DNA from 2 places in the Streptomyces sp. NPDC091972 genome. Region 2 is predicted to be linked to the other one. Evidence: riboswitches for the same ligand, from Rfam matches in the RefSeq annotation. Region 2 holds a riboswitch; the other holds the start of a gene.
The links. A riboswitch is a leader RNA that binds a small molecule or an ion and turns the genes downstream of it on or off. The one in region 2 is predicted to bind thiamine pyrophosphate.
Positions count from the first base shown of each region.

Region 1: it holds a riboswitch for thiamine pyrophosphate, as region 2 does, so the genes downstream of both, thiO (glycine oxidase ThiO) here and thiC (phosphomethylpyrimidine synthase ThiC) in region 2, are expected to answer to the same signal.

Region 1 is NZ_JBIVSV010000004.1:403,018-407,702, forward strand. Features, by position in the region: gene ACIQJT_RS14380 (Rv2175c family DNA-binding protein) at 1-313, opposite strand, end outside; gene ACIQJT_RS14385 (NAD(P)/FAD-dependent oxidoreductase) at 900-2,114, opposite strand; gene ACIQJT_RS14390 (hypothetical protein) at 2,147-2,497, opposite strand; TPP riboswitch at 2,550-2,661, shown strand; gene thiO (glycine oxidase ThiO) at 2,659-3,816, shown strand; gene thiS (sulfur carrier protein ThiS) at 3,813-4,013, shown strand; gene ACIQJT_RS14405 (thiazole synthase) at 4,017-4,685, shown strand, end outside.
Region 2 is NZ_JBIVSV010000005.1:99,622-104,306, reverse strand. Features, by position in the region: gene ACIQJT_RS16250 (YibE/F family protein) at 1-1,144, opposite strand, end outside; TPP riboswitch at 1,867-2,056, shown strand; gene thiC (phosphomethylpyrimidine synthase ThiC) at 2,049-3,827, shown strand; gene ACIQJT_RS16240 (hypothetical protein) at 3,919-4,685, opposite strand, start outside.

The sequences.
Region 1 (4,685 bases), on a different contig from region 2:
CCTGCGCGGGGGTGCCGGGCAGGCTGTCGTCGGGCGTGAAGAGCCACTCCAGCATCTCTTCGTCGGTGAAGCCGTCGTCCCTCAGGAGCGTCAGGGTCCCGACCAGGCCCTTGACGACCTTCTGCTCGGCCCCGTCGATGAAGGCGGCGGGGACGTGCAGCGCGCGGTTCTCACCACGGCGTACGGCGATGAGCTGGCCCTCCTTGACCAGCTGCCGCACACGCGTCACCTCGACGTCGAGCATCTCTGCGATGTCGGGGAGGGTGAGCCAGGCGGGGACGAGAGCATCGATCTTTGCGTCAATCTCGGTCACGGGATTAAGCGTGCCATCCCGCACTGACAGTCGGAAGCCGGGGCGCCTCACCGGGGGAACGGGGCGTGGTCACCGGGCACGGAAGCCACGGAACCAGGCGGATCCGGCCGTCGGGGTCGGGTCGGCCCTCGCCGCCGGGAGCAGGCAGATCCCGGCCGGACCCCGCTCACCGGTCCAGTCGGGCCCTTGTGGACGAAACCAGACAGCTCCCGCCCCACAGGACTCGGAGCACGGGTCGCCGGAACCGGGTCAAACCCCCACCCCCCACCCACAGGCCCGGCGGCCGAATCCGGACGGGCCCCGGACCACAAGGCCTCCGGCCAAGCCCGGCAGGCGGCCCCGGTCATCCACCCGTCGGCCACGCCGCCACCCGCGCCCCCTCAGGACCCGGCAAAGACCGCCCCCCAGGACCACACGGTCCCGCCCCCACAACCAGTCCCAAGCCGGATGCGGCAGGCGGGTCCAGCCACCCGCCCGCAGCCCGCACAACCACCCACGTGCCCGAACCAGGGCAGCTCCCGGCCTGCCGGCGCCGGCAGGCGCAGGGCGGCGGCTCTCGGCGGAGCCCGTGGCCCGCGCCGCCCCCTTACGCCGTCGCTGCCTTCAGGGGCCTCGCCGGGTCCGCCAGCAGCTCCGGGTCCATCTCCGTGCCGGCCTCGATGAGGCGGCGGCCCTGGGCCAGGTCGCGGGGGCGGCCCACCGCCAGCAGGGCCACCAGGCGGTTCTCCCGCAGCCAGCAGACCGTCCAGGCCGGGCCGGACGGTTCGCCGCGCCACAGGGTGGTGTCGGCGGACGCGTGGTGGCCCGCGTACTGGACGAAGCGGCCGAACTGCTCGGACCAGAAGTACGGCACCGGGTCGTACACCGTGGGCGTCTCGCCGACGATGTCGGCGGCCACCGTGCGGGGGCCCTGGAGGGCGTTGTCCCAGTGGTGCACGAGCAGGCGCTCGCCGTACCTCCCCGAGGGGAAGGAGGCGCAGTCGCCGACGGCGTAGACGTCCGGAGCGGAGGTGCGCAGACGGTCGTCGGCGACGACCTCTCCGTGGGCGCCGAGCTCGATGCCCGAACCGGCCAGCCAGCCCGTGGCCGGCCGGGCGCCGATACCGACCACGACCGCGCCCGCGGCCACCCGGGAGCCGTCGTCCAGGACGACCGCGCCCGGCTCGACACGCTGCACGCGCGCGCGGGTGCGCAGCTCGGCGCCCGCGTCGGCGTACCAGGAGGTCATCGGCGCGGCCACCTCGGCGGGGAGCGCGCCCGCGAGGGGCCGGTCGGCGGCCTCCACGACCGTCACCGCGCAACCCGCCTCGCGCGCGGCGGTGGCGAACTCGGCGCCGATCCAGCCCGCCCCGACGACCACGATGTCGTGCTGCCGGGCGAGCACCGGGCGCAGTCGCTCGGCGTCGTCCAGGGTGCGCAGCACGTGCACGCCCGGCACACCCTCCGTGCCGGGCAGCCGGATCGGTTCGGCACCGGTGGCGAGGACCAGGACGTCATACGGGAAGGGCCCGGCCTCGGTGTCCAGTTCGTGCACCTCGGGGCGGACGCCCAGCACCTCGCGGCCGAGCAGCAGTTCGATGCCGAGAGCCTCGAAGTCGACGTCGAAGGCGGAGCCCTCGGCCTTGCCCAGCAGTACGGCCTTGGAGAGCGGCGGCCGGTCGTAGGGCTGATGGGGTTCCGCGCCGATCAAGGTGACGGTGCCCGTGAAGCCCTGTTCGCGCAGGGCGACCGCGGTCTGGACCCCCGCCATGCCCGCGCCGACCACGACCACCCGCCGTTGCGCCTGCGTCCGCTCGCTCATTTGATCACCATAGCCAGCTGACAATCAGTCAGTCAGGAGTCGTGCGCAGTGACCTGCTCCACAACGCTCGTCCCGCTGCCCGGCTGCGACTCCCACTCCCACGTCTCCTCCAGCCGCACCCGGCCGTCGGGGAGCTCCACCACCGTCGAGACGCAGTGCCCGGAGGAGGTCGTCCCGTCCTGCTTGAGCTGGACGTACCGGAAGTCGAGACGGTCCCCCGCGCGCGTGCCGACGAGATGCCCGCGGACGACGTCGCCGCCCGCGTACTCGGCCCAGATCTCCCCGTCCTTCTCGTGGTAGGCGAACCGGGTCCGCGTACCCACCTGGCCCGGGGCCTGATCGGCCACCGGGGCGAGGACGAGACCGTCGAGTGAGCGGGGCATGGTGGAAGGCTCCCTTACAGAGGCGCACGGGCACGGGCTAGGGTGGCCAACGTAGAGCACTCGCGGGAGCCCGGACGCACCGGGCTGAGAGGGAGGCTGGCGGCCTCCGACCGTACGAACCTGATCCGGGTCATGCCGGCGAAGGGAGGGGCTGGACGCCCATGTCCTCACGTACGTCAGACGTCCTCGTCATCGGGGGCGGCATCATCGGCCTGGTCACGGCCTGGCGGGCCGCGCAGCGCGGGTTCGCCACCGCCGTCGTGGACCCCGAACCGGGCGGCGGGGCCGCCCAGGTGGCCGCCGGGATGCTGGCCGCGGTCACCGAACTGCACTACGGCGAGCAGACCCTGCTGGGCCTGAACCTCGCCTCCGCCGCCCGGTATCCCGACTTCGCGGCCGAGCTCACCGAGCTGACCGGACACGACCTCGGTTACCGGCGGTGCGGCACGCTCGCCGTGGCTCTGGACGCCGACGACCGCGCCCACCTGCGCGAACTGCACGCCCTCCAGCGGCAGTCGGGGCTGGAGTCGGAGTGGCTGTCGGGCCGGGAGTGCCGGCGCCTGGAACCGATGCTCGCGCCAGGGGTGCGGGGCGGGCTGCGGGTGGACGGAGACCACCAGATCGATCCGCGCCGCCTCACGCGCGCGTTGCTGGCCGCGTGCGAGCGCGCCGGCGTGGTGTTCCACCGGGCATGGGCCCGGTCCCTCCAGGTGGTGCGGGACCGGGCGGCCGGGGCCGTCACGACCGACGGCGAGGAACTGGCGGCGGACCAGGTGGTGCTCGCCGCCGGAAGCCTCAGCGGCCGCCTGGAAGGGGTCCCCGAGGCCCTCCTGCCGCCCGTGCGGCCCGTGAAGGGGCAGGTGCTGCGCCTGACCGTGCCGCCGCGCCACGCGCCCTTCCTGAGCCGTACCGTGCGGGCGGTGGTGCGCGGCAGCCAGGTCTACCTGGTGCCGCGCGAGAGCGGTGAGCTGGTGATCGGCGCGACCAGCGAGGAGCTGGGCTGGGACACCACGGTGACCGCGGGCGGGGTGTACGAGCTGTTGCGGGACGCGCACGAACTCGTCCCCGGCATCACCGAACTGCCGCTGACGGAGACCCGCGCGGGACTGCGCCCGGGCTCCCCGGACAACGCCCCGCTGCTCGGCCCGACGGAGCTGCCCGGCCTCCTGCTGGCCACCGGGCACTACCGCAACGGCGTGCTGCTGACGCCGGTCACCGGGGACGCGCTGGCGCACGCGCTGACCACCGGTGAACTGCCGGAGGTGGCCCGCCCGTTCACCCCGAGGCGTTTCCTGGAGTCCGTGGAGCAGCCAGCATGAACATCTCCGTCAACGGGGAGCCGCGGGAGTTCGCTCCCGGCACGGCTCTCGACACCGTCGTACGCACGCTGACGCCGGCGCCCTCCGGGGTGGCCGCCGCGCTCAACGAGACCGTCGTCCCGCGCGCCGAGTGGCCCTCGACGTCCCTCGCCGAGGGAGACCGCGTGGAAGTCCTCACCGCCGTCCAAGGAGGCTGACCCATGGCCGACGATCCCTTCGTCATCGGCGGTACGCCCTTCTCGTCCCGGCTGATCATGGGCACGGGCGGGGCGCCCAGCCTGGACGTCCTGGAGCGGGCGCTGGTCGCCTCCGGCACCGAGCTGACGACGGTCGCGATGCGGCGCGTGAACCCCTCGGTGCACGGCTCGGTGCTGTCCGTGCTGGAGAGGCTCGGCATCCGGGTGCTCCCCAACACCGCGGGCTGCTTCACCGCCGGGGAGGCCGTCCTGACGGCCCGTCTCGCGCGCGAGGCGCTCGGCACCGACCTGGTCAAGCTGGAGGTCATCGCCGACGAGCGCACGCTTCTGCCGGACCCCGTCGAGCTGCTGGACGCGGCGGAGACGCTGGTGGACGACGGTTTCACCGTGCTGCCGTACACGAACGACGACCCGGTGCTGGCCCGGAAGCTGGAGGACGTGGGCTGCGCGGCGATCATGCCGCTGGGCTCACCGATCGGCTCGGGCCTCGGCATCCGCAACCCGCACAACTTCCAGCTGATCGTCGAGCACGCGCGCGTGCCGGTGATCCTGGACGCGGGGGCGGGCACGGCCTCGGACGCGGCCCTGGCGATGGAACTGGGCTGCGCGGGTGTGATGCTCGCCTCGGCGGTGACCCGGGCGCAGGAGCCGGAGCTGATGGCGCACGCGATG
Region 2 (4,685 bases):
TTCCCGCTCCGGGTCGGTCGGCCGAGACCACCAGGGCGGCGAGGGCCGTGGTGACCGGTACCGAGGCGACGAGGCCGATCGAGCCGACCAAGGTGCGCACGATCTCCTCCGCCACCAGTTCGCTGTTGGCGACGGTCCCCACGCTGGACTGCGCGATGGAGAACAGCAGCAGCAGCGGCAGCGCGGCACCGGCGTAGGCGAGGACCAGGGTGTTGACGACGGATGCGATGTGGTCGCGGCCGATCCGGATTCCGGCGCGGTACAGCCCGCGCCAGCCCATCGTCGGGTTGGCCTCGTGCAGCTCCCAGACCGCCGACGTCTGGGTGACCGTCACGTCGTCGAGGACACCGAGCGAGCCGATGATGACGCCGGCGAGCAGCAGACCGCTCATGTCGATCGCCGGGTACAGCCCGTGGATGAGCCCAGTGTTGTCGTCCGTGTTGCCCGTCAGCGCCGCCCAGCCGATGAACTGCGAGCCCAGGATGCCGATCAGCACCAGTGAGATGAGCGTCCCCAGTACCGCCACGGAGGTACGCGCCGACAGGCCGTGGCACATGTAGAGGGCGATCAGCATGATGGCGCTCGACCCGATCACCGCCACGAGCAGCGGGTTCGAGCCCTGGAGGATCGCGGGCAGGATGAAGAAGTTCAGCACCATGAAGCTGATGGCCAGCGCGACCAGCGCCATGACCCCGCGCAGCCGCCCGACGACCACGACGGCGAGCGCGAAGACGCCGGCGAGCAGCCCCATCGGGAAGCGGCGGCTCACGTCGGTCACCGAGTACTGCAAGTCCCTGGGCGCGGAGGGCTCGTACGCGACCACGACCTTCTGGCCCTCGTGCAACTGCCGGGACTGGTCCGGCTGGACGATCTCCGTGAAGGTGCGGCCCTTGTCCTTGCCGGTGTCGACCCGGATCGTGGCCTTCTTGCAGGTGCCGTTCGCCTGTTGCTCTGCGGAGGAGCCCTCGGCGGTGGAGGTGTCCCCGGTCGGGGTCTCCCCTGAGGCGTTCACCGACTTGCAGTCGACGCTGACGACCTTGCTGACGGTGGCCTGCTGCGTCTGCCGGTCGAATCCGACTCCGGTGCGTTCGTGTGCCGGGGCGCCTCCGGGCCAGAGCACAACAAGCCCCACCACCACTGCCATGCCGAACGGGATGAGGATCGCCGCGATGACCTTGCGCAGGTGCTTGGAGACGGGAGCCGCCGGTCCATGACTGTGACTGTGCGAGTGACCGTGCCCGCCACCACCGGAACCGGGTCCACTCCCGTGTCCGTCGACCGAACCGTGTCCGTCGCCCGACCCGTGCCCGTCACCGGGCCCGCGCCCGCCCCCTGGAACGTAACCGCGTCCTGCCCCCGGACCGTACCCGTGCGTGTCTCCGGGACCCTGCCCGTGTCCGCCACCAGCCCCACCACTGCCCTGGCCGCCAAAAGCCGCACCCGGACGCTGACCGTGACTCTGCCCCTGACCCTGGCCGTAACCCTGCCCCTGGCCGTAACCCCGCCCCTGACTGCCGCCCTGCCCGCCACCACGCTCATGCTCATGCTCATGCTCGTGCCAGCCACCGGCCCCGGCCGTTCCGCCGCTGCCGCTGCCGCTGCCGCTGCCGCTGCCGCTGCCGCCGCTGGCTCCGCTGCCCTCAGCGCCTCCGAAACTGCCACGGGAGCCAGTGCCAGGACCATGCCCGGGCCCGTGCTCAGGTCCATGTCCCGGCCCGTGCCCAGGGCCGTTTCCGGAGCCGGGCCGACGCGGCGGCTCGGGAGGCGGGTAAGGGGACTGATGCGTCGTGGTCACCGACCGATCATCGCAAGAACGACAGGGGCCCTCTGTTCACCGCGCCCGAATTGACGCTAGCGTGGAGCCACCTTTGTACACGCGGGAGCTCGGAGCACCGGGCTGAGAGGGCGCTGACCTCCGTCCCAGCGATGTTTCACGTGGAACTTCATTTCAAGCAAGTGACGTTCCCCACGAAACGTCGGCGGACGGAAATGGCTGCGTCGACCGCCGAACCTGTTACCGGGTAATGCCGGCGTAGGGAGTAGGTCTCATGACCATCAAGGACGCGCGCACGCCTGCCTCCGACCAGCTCGACACGGAGGCCGGGAAGTCCATCGGCTGGCACAAGGCGTACATCGAGGGCTCGCGCCCCGATCTGCGGGTGCCGGTCCGCCAGGTGCACCTCACCAACGGGCAGTCGGTCACGCTGTACGACACGTCGGGCCCGTACACCGATCCGCTCACCGACACGGACGTCCGCCGGGGCCTCGCGCCGCTGCGGGAGAACTGGATCATCGCCCGCGGGGACACCGAGGAGTACGAGGGTCGACCCGTGCGGCCCGAGGACGACGGGATCAAGCACACCTCACCCCGGGGCGGCCTCCGCAACCTCGACGCGGTCTTCCCGGGGCGGTCGCGCCAGCCGCGCCGCAGCCGTGACGGCCAGGCGGTCACCCAGCTCGCGTACGCCCGCCGCGGCGAGATCACCCCCGAGATGGAGTACGTCGCCATCCGGGAGAACGTCGAGCCCGAGGTCGTCCGCGAGGAGATCGCGGCGGGACGCGCGGTCCTGCCAGCGAACGTCAACCACCCGGAGATCGAGCCGATGATCATCGGCAAGCGTTTCCTGGTGAAGGTCAACGCCAACATCGGCAACTCGGCCGTGACGTCCTCCATCGAGGAGGAGGTCGAGAAGATGACCTGGGCGACCCGATGGGGCGCCGACACGGTCATGGACCTGTCCACCGGCCGCAACATCCACACCACTCGCGAGTGGGTGCTGCGCAACTCCCCCGTCCCCATCGGCACGGTGCCGCTCTACCAGGCGCTGGAGAAGGTCGACGGCCGTGCCGAGGAGCTGACCTGGGAGATCTACAAGGACACGGTGATCGAGCAGGCCGAGCAGGGTGTGGACTACATGACGGTCCACGCGGGCGTGCGCCTGCCGTACGTACCGCTGACCGCGAACCGCAAGACGGGCATCGTCTCGCGCGGGGGCTCGATCATGGCGGCGTGGTGCCTGGCGCACCACAAGGAGTCGTTCCTGTACGAGAACTTCGAGGAGCTGTGCGAGATCCTCGCCACCTACGACGTCACGTACTCGCTAGGCGACGGCCTCCGGCCCGGCTCGATCGCGGACGCCAACGACGAGGCGCAGTTCGCGGAGTTGCGCACGCTCGGGGAACTCAACCGGATCGCGAAGCGTTTCAACGTACAGACCATGATCGAGGGCCCGGGACACGTCCCGATGCACAAGATCAAGGAGAACATCGACCTTCAGCAGGAGATCTGCGATGAAGCTCCGTTCTATACGCTCGGCCCGCTGACCACCGACGTCGCGCCGGCCTACGACCACATCACCTCCGGCATCGGTGCCGCGATGATCGCCTGGTGGGGCACCGCGATGCTCTGCTACGTCACGCCCAAGGAGCACCTGGGCCTGCCCAATAGGGACGACGTCAAGACGGGGGTCATCACCTACAAGATCGCCGCCCACGCGGCCGACCTCGCCAAGGGGCACCCGGGCGCCCAGGAGTGGGACGACGCCCTCTCCGACGCCCGCTTCGAGTTCCGCTGGGAGGACCAGTTCAACCTGGCCCTCGACCCCGACACGGCCCGGGAGTTCCACGACGAGACCCTCCCGGCCGAGCCGGCCAAGACGGCTCACTTCTGCTCCATGTGCGGGCCGAAGTTCTGCTCGATGAAGATCTCCCAGGACATCCGCCGCCGTCACGGCGACAGCCAGGAGGAGATCGAGGAGGGCATGGCCCAGAAGTCGAAGGAGTTCGCGGCGGCGGGCAACCGCGTCTATCTGCCGATCGCCGACTGACGGAGGCGGACCGTCGGCGGGCGGCCCGCGGCCGGGTCTTCGGCTTGCGCTCCCCGTGGTGGGGGCGCAAGCCGAGGGGCGGTGCCGGGTGTCACTCCGGCTGGTGTTCCGGCCCCCCGAAGTCCGGGCTGGTGTAGTCCGGGCTGGTGAAGCTCGGGCGGGCACCGGAGGCCCCGTCGTCCGGACTGCTGAAGCCCGGGCGGTCGTAGCCGAGGCTGGGCATCCGGCTGGTCGGTGCGGGCGGTGCCGTGTGATGCAGTGCGGCGGCGGTGCCGGGATCGGCCAGGGCCTCCCTGAGGAAGGGGAGGAGGCCACGTTCCAGCAGGGCTTCGCGCCAGGCGTCTCTGGCCCGTGCCACCTCCTCGCTCAGTTCGCCGTACCCCGCGTCCGGCGAGGGCCGGTTGCGCAGTGCGGTGATCAGCAGACCGACGGCGGCGACAAGGATCGCGGCCGCGGTCAGGGCGCCGAAGACCCATCCGATGGTGATCATGGCGTGGGCGAACGCCGGCGGGGGGCTGAGCATCTGGAGTATGTAGCCCACGAGCAGGAAGATCGCCGCGGCTGTTCCGGCGAGGACGGGCGTCAGGACGGCGGCGACGGCGACGGCGCCCGCACCGGCGGTCTCGGCGACCTCTCCCATGGTGGTGGCGAGCCCCATCGCACCCGTGCCCGAGTCGGCGGGACCGGGTTCGTGCGCGGACGACAGGCTGGACGGCGTCGCGGGGCGGCGCTGTTCCTCGCGGACCTTCACGTAGTGCTGGTACTCGGTCGCCGCGGCCGCCGTGATGAGCGCGGTCGCGTTGAGCGCCATGGTGCGCAGCTGTTCGGGATTCAGCCGCTGTCCGACCGCGGCCAGTT